2 regions of the Kitasatospora sp. NPDC088548 genome follow, and region 1 is predicted to be linked to the other one. Evidence: riboswitches for the same ligand, from Rfam matches in the RefSeq annotation. Region 1 holds a riboswitch; the other holds the start of a gene.
What was found. A riboswitch is a leader RNA that binds a small molecule or an ion and turns the genes downstream of it on or off. The one in region 1 is predicted to bind cobalamin.

Region 1 (4,404 bases):
TCGGCGTTGGTGTCGCCGGTGCGCCGGCCGTCGCCGCCCTGGTCGAGCGGGCGGCCGGCCTCGGCGCGGCCGCCGTGATCGTCCGCTCGCCGGTCGCCGTCGACGACACCGTCACCGCCGCCGTCGCCGGGAGCGGCGTGCCCGTCCTCGGCCTCACCCCCGGCGCCTCCTGGGCCCAGGTCGCCGCCCTGCTGCGGGCCCTGCTGGCCGTCGACGAGTTCGCGGGCGAGGACCTGGCGGGCGCCGGGGAGGACGTCGGCGGCCCGCTCTCCGGCGATCTGTTCGCCCTCGCCAACGCGATCGCCGCCCTCCTCGACGGGCCGGTCACCGTCGAGGACCGCGGCGGCAAGGTACTCGCCTTCTCCAGCCGCCAGGACGAGGGCGACCCGGCCCGGATCGCGACCATCCTGGACCGCCAGGTCCCCGCCGAGAAACTCCGCGACCTGGAGGCCCGGGGCGCCTTCCACGCGCTCTACCGCAGCGAGGGCCCGCTCTACGTCGACGGCGTCGCCGACAAACCCCGGGTGGCGATCGCCGTCCGGGCGGGCGGGGAGATCCTCGGCTCCATCTGGGTGGTCGTCCAGGACCGCCTGGGCCCCGACGGCGAGCACGCCCTGACCGAGGCCGCGAAGGTCGCCGCCCTCCACCTGCTGCGCCGCCGGGCCGGCGAGGACGTCGGCCACCGGCTCCGCGCCGACCTGCTGGCCACCGTCCTCGAAGGCGGCGCCGCCGCACCGCAGGCCGCCGCCCGGCTCGGGCTGACGGCCCAGCCCGCCTGCGTCCTGGCCCTGACGGTGCTCGGCGATTCCTCCGCCCCCGACCTGCTCGCCGCCGGCCACCGCTCCGGCGAGGCGCTCGCCCTGCACCTGGCCGCCGTCCACCCGCGCGCCGCCACCGCCTCGCTCGGCGGTGTGACCTACGCCGTCCTGCCGAGCGGCTCCGACGAGGCGGCCGTCCGGGTCGCCGACACCTTCCTCTCCCGGATCGCCCCCCGCGTCCCGGCGGTCATCGGCCTCGGCCGGCTCGCCGCCCACCCCGGCGAGCTGCCCCGCTCACGGGCCGACGCCGACCGCGCCCTGCGGGTGCTCACCGCCGGCGGCACGCCGCACCGCGTCGCCCATCTCTCCGACGTCTACGTCGCGTCGCTCCTCCTCGAACTCGCCGACCGGGTCCACGCCGAGGACGACCTCCCCGACAACCCCGTCGCCCGCCTGCGGGCCTACGACGCCGAACACCACAGCGCGCTCACCGAGACCCTCGCGGCCTGGCTGGACACCTTCGGCGACGTCGTCGCGGCCGCCGCCGCCGTCCACATCCACCCCAACACCTTCCGCTACCGGCTCAAGCGCCTCGCCGAGGTGGCGGACCTCGACCTCGCCGACCCCGGGGCCCGCTTCGAGGCCATGCTCCACCTCCGCCTCACCCCGCCCACCCCCTGACCGGGGCGCGGCTCTGCGTACGGGCCGCGGGTCGCCGCCCGGGGAGCTTCGGGGCGGAGCCGGAGGGAGCGGCACCCTGGACTTGCTAGGACGTCCGACTATATGGTCGTGGCCAAGGCCCGCAGTGCAGGGAAGCCGGTGTGAGTCCGGCACGGTCCCGCCACTGTGACCGGGGAGCGCGTCACCGCAGTACCAGCCACTGGCAGCCGGCCGGGAAGGCCGGGTGGCGCGCGCTGATCCGGGAGTCAGGATGCCGACTGCGGGTGTTCCGTGTTGTCCACGAGGATGGAGCAAACACGCATGGCACCGGTCTGTGTCCTTCCTGGCCCTGGTGATCCTGCGACGGTCGCGGCACGCACGTCACCCTGACGGCTCGCCGCGCCCGGCAGCACCCGCGTCCCGCACACCTGCGTGTCGGGCGGGCGTGCCGCCGTGCCCCGGTTCCCTCGGATCCCACCTGACATCCTGACGAGAGCAGGCTTGTGATGGTCCGTGAACTCACCCATTTCATCGGCGGAAAGCATGTCCCCGGTACGTCCGGGGTGTTCGGCGACGTGTACGACCCCAGCACCGGCACGGTCCAGGCGCGGGTACCGCTCGCCGGCCGGGCCGAGACCGAGGTGGCGATAGCCGACGCCGAACAGGCCCAGACCGAGTGGGCCGGCTGGAACCCGCAGCGTCGCGCCCGGGTGCTGCTGCGCTTCCTGCAACTCGTCGAGGCCGAACGCGAGCCGCTGGCCCGACTGCTCTCCGCCGAGCACGGCAAGACCGTCGCCGACGCCCACGGCGACCTGCAACGCGGCCTGGAGGTGGTCGAGTTCGCCGCCGGCGTGCCGCACCTCCTCAAGGGCGAGTTCACCGACGGCGCCGGCCCCGGCATCGACGTCCACTCGCTCCGCCGGCCGCTCGGTGTGGTCGCCGGCATCACCCCGTTCAACTTCCCCGCGATGATCCCGCTCTGGAAGGCCGCACCCGCCATCGCCTGCGGAAACGCCTTCCTCCTCAAGCCGTCCGAACGCGACCCCTCGGTGCCGCTGCGGCTGGCCGAGCTGTTCCTGGAGGCCGGCCTGCCGCCGGGCGTGCTGAACGTGGTCAACGGCGGCAAGGAGGCGGTCGACACCCTGCTCGACGACCCCCGGGTACAGGCCCTGGGATTCGTCGGGTCCACACCGGTCGCCCAGTACGTGTACGCCACGGCGGCGGCCCGCGGAAAGCGGGCGCAGTGCTTCGGCGGTGCCAAGAACCACCTGATCGTCATGCCCGACGCCGATCTCGACCAGGCCGCCGACGCGCTGATCGGTGCGGGCTACGGCTCCGCCGGCGAGCGGTGCATGGCCATCTCCGTCGCGGTGCCGGTGGGGGAGGAGACCGCCTCCGCCCTGGTCGCCAGGCTCACCGAGCGGATCGCCGCGCTGAAGGTCGGCGCCGCCCACGATCCCGAGGCCGATTTCGGCCCGCTCATCAGCCGGGACGCCCTGGAGCGGGTGCGCGGCCTCCTGGACCTCGGCGTCCAGGAGGGCGCCGAACTGGTGGTCGACGGACGCGAGTTGACCGTGCCCGGGTACGAGGGCGGCTACTTCCTCGGCGCCACGCTCTTCGACCGCGTCACCCCCGGGATGCGGATCTACCAGGAGGAGATCTTCGGCCCGGTCCTGTGCGTGGTCCGCGCCGCGGACTACGAGGAGGCGCTGCGGCTGCCGAGCGAGCACGAGTACGGCAACGGGGTGGCGATCTTCACCCGGGACGGCGACACCGCCCGGGACTTCTCCCGGCGGGTGAACACCGGTATGGTCGGTGTCAATGTGCCGATTCCGGTGCCGGTGGCGTACCACACCTTCGGCGGCTGGAAGCGCTCCGGGTTCGGCGACCTCAACCAGTACGGGCCGGACGCGATCCGCTTCTACACCCGGACCAAGACCGTCACCTCGTGCTGGCCCTCCGGGGTCAAGGAGGGCGCGAGTTTCACCATCCCCACGATGGGCTGAGGGCCGCTGTGCACAGGGAACTGACCGAGGATCAGCTCGCCATCGTCTCGACCACCAGGGACTTCGCGCAGGAGTGCCTTGCCCCGTACGCGGTGGAGTGGGACCAGAACAAGCACTTTCCCGTGGACGTCCTCGCCAGGGCGGCCGCTCTCGGGCTCGGCGGCGTCCACGTCCGCGAGGAGTGCGGCGGCTCCGGCCTGACCCGGCTGGACGCCGTCCTGGCCTTCGAAGCCCTCGCCACCGGCTGCCCCTCCATCGCCGGCTACACCTCCATCCACAACATGGTCGCCGGGATGATCGACCGCCACGGCACACCCGGGCAGCGGGCCCGCTGGCTGCCGGGCCTCTGCTCGATGCGCGACCTGGCGAGCTACTGCCTCACCGAGCCGGGCGCCGGCTCGGACGCCGCCGCACTCACCACCCGCGCCCGCCGCGACGGCGACCACTACGTCCTGGACGGCGTCAAGCAGTTCATCTCCGGCGCCGGGTCCTCGCAGGTGTACGTGGTGATGGCCCGCACCGGTGGCGAGGGGCCGCACGGCATCTCCGCGTTCGTCGTCGAACGCGGGGATCCGGGACTCTCGTTCGGGCCCAACGAGCGCAAGATGGGCTGGAACGCCCAGCCCACCCGCCAGGTGGTCCTGGACGGCGTCCGGCTGCCCGCGGACCGCCTGCTCGGGGTGGAGGGCGGAGGTTTCCGGATCGCCATGAACGGCCTCGACGGCGGCCGGCTCGGCATCGCCGCCTGCTCCCTCGGCGGGGCCCAGGACGCACTGGAACGGGCCACCAAGTACCTCGCCGAACGGGAGGCGTTTGGCGCCAGGCTCCTGCACGCCCAGGCCCTGCAGTTCCAGCTCGCCGACATGGCGACCGAGCTGGAGGCCGCCAGGTCGCTGCTCTGGCGCGCCGCCACCGCGCTGGACGACGGCGACCCGCAGGCCCCCCACCTGTGCGCGATGGCCAAGCGCTTCGCCACCGAC
Region 2 (4,404 bases), on a different contig from region 1:
CAGGACGAGCTCCTTGGTGATCGGCTGCTTGGAGAGCCAGGCGGTCTGCTGGTAGCCGTCCTTCCACGGGACCTTGGCGAGGTCGCCCTTCTCGTCGGGCATCACATAGCCGGCCATCCGGTCGGTGAGGCCGAGCGCGAGCATCAGCTCGGTGATGCCCACGTCGTTGGTCACCGTCCGGGCGGGCTTCGCCTTGTAGGTGACCTTGGTGCCGCAGTTGTCGACGGTCACCGGGTAGTGGTCGGAGCCCGCCGCGGCCTCGCCGCTCGGGGCGATCTCGGCCCCGCACGCGGTCAGCGCGAGGGTGAGCAGGGCGGTGGCGGCGACGGCCTTGGTGCGCATGGGAGTTCCTCGGGTCGGGGGGAGGGGGCGGAAAGGGCGGGAGGGGAAGCGGGGTCAGCGGAGCCGGTCGAAGAGCAGCTGGACGGCGCCGGTCTCGGGGTGCCGTACGGGGGTCGCGCGGACGCCGAACACCTCGGCCAGCAGCGCGGGGCGCAGCACCTCGACGGGCGGTCCGGAGGCGACGATCCGGCCGGCCCTGATCACGTACAGCAGGTCGCAGTGGCCGGCCGCCAGGTTGAGGTCGTGCAGCGCGGTGAGCACCGTCGGCCCGGCCGCCCGGACCAGCGCCAGCACCTCCAACTGGTGGGCGATGTCCAGGTGGTTGGTGGGTTCGTCGAGCACCAGCACCCGGGGCTCCTGGACGAGCGCGCGGGCGATCAGCACCCGCTGCTTCTCGCCGCCGGACAGGCTCAGGAAGCCCCGCCCGGCCAGGTGGTCCGCGCCGACCCGGGCCAGCGCCTCGGCGCAGCGCCGGTCGTCCCCGCCGGTCGGGCCGGCGAATCCGCTGCGGTGCGGCAGCCGGCCCATGCCGACCACCTCGGCCACGGTGAAGTCGAACTCGGCGGAGTGTTCCTGCGGCAGTGCGGCGACCCGCCGGGCGGCCTCGCGGGGGGTGAGCGCGTGCAGGTTCTCGCCGCCCAGCCGGACGGCGCCGGCGGCGGGCCGCAGTGCCCGGTAGACGCAGCGCAGCAGGGTCGACTTGCCGCTGCCGTTCGGTCCGACCAGGCCGACCACCTGTCCGGCGGCGGCGTCCAGGGTGATGTCGTGGACCAGCCGGGCGCCGGCGATGTCGACCGAGAGCCCGTCGACGGCGATGTCCAGGGCGGTCTCGCTGGCGGTCTCGATGGCGGTCTCCGGGGTGTCCGTGGTGTCGGTGCTCGGGTCGGCGTTCGCGCCGGTGCCCATCAGCGGCCTCCGAAGGAGTAGCCGCGGCGGCGCATCAGCAACAGGAAGCAGGGCACCCCGAGCACCGCGGTGACCACCCCGACCGGCAGCTCGGCGGGCGCCAGCAGGGTGCGCGAGACGATGTCCACCCAGACCAGCAGCAGCGCCCCGGCGAACGGCGCGACCAGCAGCACCCGGCGGTGGCCGGCGCCGACCAGCATCCGCACCAGGTGCGGCACCATCAGCCCGACGAAGCCGATCGCGCCGCTGACCGCGACGACGGTGCCGGTGACGGCCGCCGTCACCACGAACAGCTGCCGGCGCAGCCGGTCGGGGTCCACACCGAGCGAGGCCGCCGTCTCGTCGCCCATGGCGAGCGCGTCGAGGCGCCCGGCGGAGAGGGCGAGGCAGGCCAGGCCGGCCAGCACGGTGACGGCGGCGATCGGCACCGAGCCCCAGGTCGCCCCGCCCAGGCTGCCGAGCAGCCACATCATGGCGCTGCGGGCCGCCTCGCCGCGCGCGGCGCCGAACACCATCAGCGCCGTCACCGCGGAGAAGCCGTAGGACATCGCGGTGCCGGTGAGCACCAGCCGCAGCGGGGTGAGCCCGTAGGCGGTCCGGGCGGCCGCGTACACCAGCAGCATCGCCAGCAGGGCCGAGCCGAAGGCGGAGACCGAGAGCGCCCAGACCCCGAGGGAGGCGAAGGCGCCGAGGAGCAGGACGGCGTTGGCGCCGACCGCCGCGCCGGAGGAGATGCCGAGGACGAACGGGTCGGCCAGGGCGTTGCGGACCATGGCCTGCACGGCGACCCCGGTGGCCGCGAGCCCGGCGCCGACCACGGCGGCCAGTACGGTGCGCGGCAGCCGGATCTCCCAGACGATCACGTACGCCGCCGCCTCCTCGGCCTCCAGCCGACCGCCCGTCAGCCCGGCGCCCAGCAGCCGCAGGACCCGGGACCAGCCGAGGTCGGAGGAGCCCAGGGCGACCCCGCAGACCAGCGACAGCAGCAGGGCCGCGGCCAGGCCGGCGGCCAGGGGCGCGGCGGGTATTCGACGGACCGGTGCGGTCACTGCGGTGCTCACGAGGGGGGCGCGCCTTCGCCTCGGGCCGTGGGCGGCGCGGGGCGAAGCGCCCGGGCCGTGGCGGGGCCGGGGCGCCATCCCCTCGCATTCCACGGCGAGTTGTCGGGAGGTCGGCGCCCCAGGGCGATCGGGCTCACGGGGCCGGGGCCCCGTCCACCGTTGCGGGTCAGCGCCGGATTCGGACCGGACTTCCCCCATGGGACGCCCTGGCAGCATAACAAGCGCTAAGGCCAGGCAACCCTTACAGGTGCCGCCGGGCATGTCCCGGAAACGCGCGACCGCCCCCGTCCGGTGTGGTGGTCCGGGCGGGGGCGGTCGACGGAGGCCGAGCGGCGGTCAGGCCTGCTTGGTCTCCCAGAAGATCTTGTCGACCTCGGCGATCAGGTCGAGCAGGGCCTGGCCGGTGGCCGGGTCCGTCGACGCCTTGGCGGCCGAGGCGGCCTTCAGGGTGTCGTTGATCAGCTGGTGCAGCTGCGGGTACTTCTCGAAGTGCGGGGCCTTGAAGTAGTCGCTCCACAGCACCGAGATGTGGTGCTTGACGGCCTCGGCGCGCTGCTCCTTGATGATGACGGCGCGAGCGCGGAAGTGCGCGTCCTCGTTGGCCTGGTACTTCTCCTGGGTGGCCTTGACCGACTCGGCCTCGATCCGCGCCTGCGCCGGGTCGTACACGCCGCAGGGCAGGTCGCAGTGGGCGTGCGCGGTGGCACGCGGTGCAAACAGACGAGAGAACATGGGAGTCCTTCCTTAGATCGTCTTCCCGCGCCCGAGATTACCCTTCCGGTCACGGGGTTTCGCGATCGGTCGGTGGGCCTAGGGCAAAAGGCGGACCCGGAACCGGGTGAATCCGGACACCGGCGGGTGACGGTCCGTACGGCAGACTGGGACGCGGCGAGCCGGGAGGAGGAGCCGTGACGCGGATGGCGGAACCGGAGGGCGGCACCCGCGGGGGTGCCGCACCGTTCGGACTGATCGACGTGGCGGGGGACTCGATGGTGCCGACGCTGCGTGAGGGCGACCGGTTGCTGGTCCGGTACGGGGCGCGGATCAGGCCGGGCGCCGTGGTGGTGGTCCGCCACCCGTTGCAGCAGGACCTGCTCGTGGTGAAGCGGGCCGACGGCCGGCGCCCGAAGGGCTGGTGGCTGCTGTCCGACAACCGGCTGGTCGACAGCGACAGCCGCAGCTACGGCGCCGTCCCGGACGAGCTGGTGCTCGGCCGGGTGCTGCTGCGGCTGCGCCCCCGGCCGGCCTGGCTGGCCCCGGGCCGCCGGCTGGAGCGCCTGCTGCTGGGCCCGCTGGTCCGGGTGCCGGGCCTGGCCCGCCGGCTCGGCGTCTGGGTCCGGCCGGAGGATCTCTAGCCCGGAGGGCCGCTAGCCCTGCCCGGCCAGGACGGCGGCCTCCTGGCGCTTGCGGGCCCGGTACGCGGCGACGTTGGCGCGGGTGGCGCAGCGGTCGGAGCAGTACCGCCGGGAGCGGTTGGTGGAGGTGTCCAGGTAGGCGTTGCGGCAGGGCGCGGCCTGGCAGATGCCGAGCCGGTCGGCGCCCAGTTCGGTGAGGTGGACGGCCAGGCCCATGCAGGCGACCGCGCTGAAGTGGGCCGTGGCGGTGGGCGAGTTGTCGGCGAGGTGCAGGTGCCAGCGCGGGCGCCCGGCGTCGTCCAGGTAGTCGTGGCCGGAGACCAGCGGGCTGACGGGGTACTCCATCAGCAGGCTGTTCAGCAGGTCGACACCCCGGATCTCGTCCCCCTCGGCGGCGGCCTCGAAGACCCCGCGCAGCCGGGTCCGGACGGCACGCAGCCGGGGCAGGTCGGCTTCGTCGGCGAGCGCGGCGGCACGTGTGTTCTCGGAGAACAGGCCGCGGACGGCGTCGACCGAGGTCAGCGTGTCGGTGCCGCGCTCGGGCTCCTCGGTGTTCACCAGCCGGACGGCGAGGTCGGCGTACGAGGCGAGCTCCACGGTGGTCCTTCCAGAATCGGTAACGGGCTGACTGGCTCCAGCCTATTACCTGGGCGGGGCAGGCGTCGGGGGGGGGGGGGGGGGGGGCCGGCGGGGGCGGCCCGCGCGCCGCGCCGGCACCCCACCAACCCCCCAGGCGGGGG

Region 2: linked by a shared signal. The riboswitch ahead of ACIP82_RS21565 (FecCD family ABC transporter permease) and the one ahead of ACIP82_RS20715 (CoA-acylating methylmalonate-semialdehyde dehydrogenase) in region 1 are both predicted to bind cobalamin.

The regions. Positions count from the first base shown of each region.
Region 1 is NZ_JBIVMI010000015.1:172,147-176,550, forward strand. Features, by position in the region: gene ACIP82_RS20710 (PucR family transcriptional regulator) at 1-1,439, shown strand, start outside; cobalamin riboswitch at 1,569-1,694, shown strand; gene ACIP82_RS20715 (CoA-acylating methylmalonate-semialdehyde dehydrogenase) at 1,925-3,424, shown strand; gene ACIP82_RS20720 (acyl-CoA dehydrogenase family protein) at 3,433-4,404, shown strand, end outside.
Region 2 is NZ_JBIVMI010000016.1:160,423-164,826, forward strand. Features, by position in the region: gene ACIP82_RS21555 (ABC transporter substrate-binding protein) at 1-342, opposite strand, end outside; gene ACIP82_RS21560 (ABC transporter ATP-binding protein) at 397-1,248, opposite strand; gene ACIP82_RS21565 (FecCD family ABC transporter permease) at 1,248-2,309, opposite strand; cobalamin riboswitch at 2,414-2,533, opposite strand; gene sodN (superoxide dismutase, Ni) at 2,646-3,041, opposite strand; gene sodX (nickel-type superoxide dismutase maturation protease) at 3,227-3,664, shown strand; gene ACIP82_RS21580 (CGNR zinc finger domain-containing protein) at 3,677-4,261, opposite strand.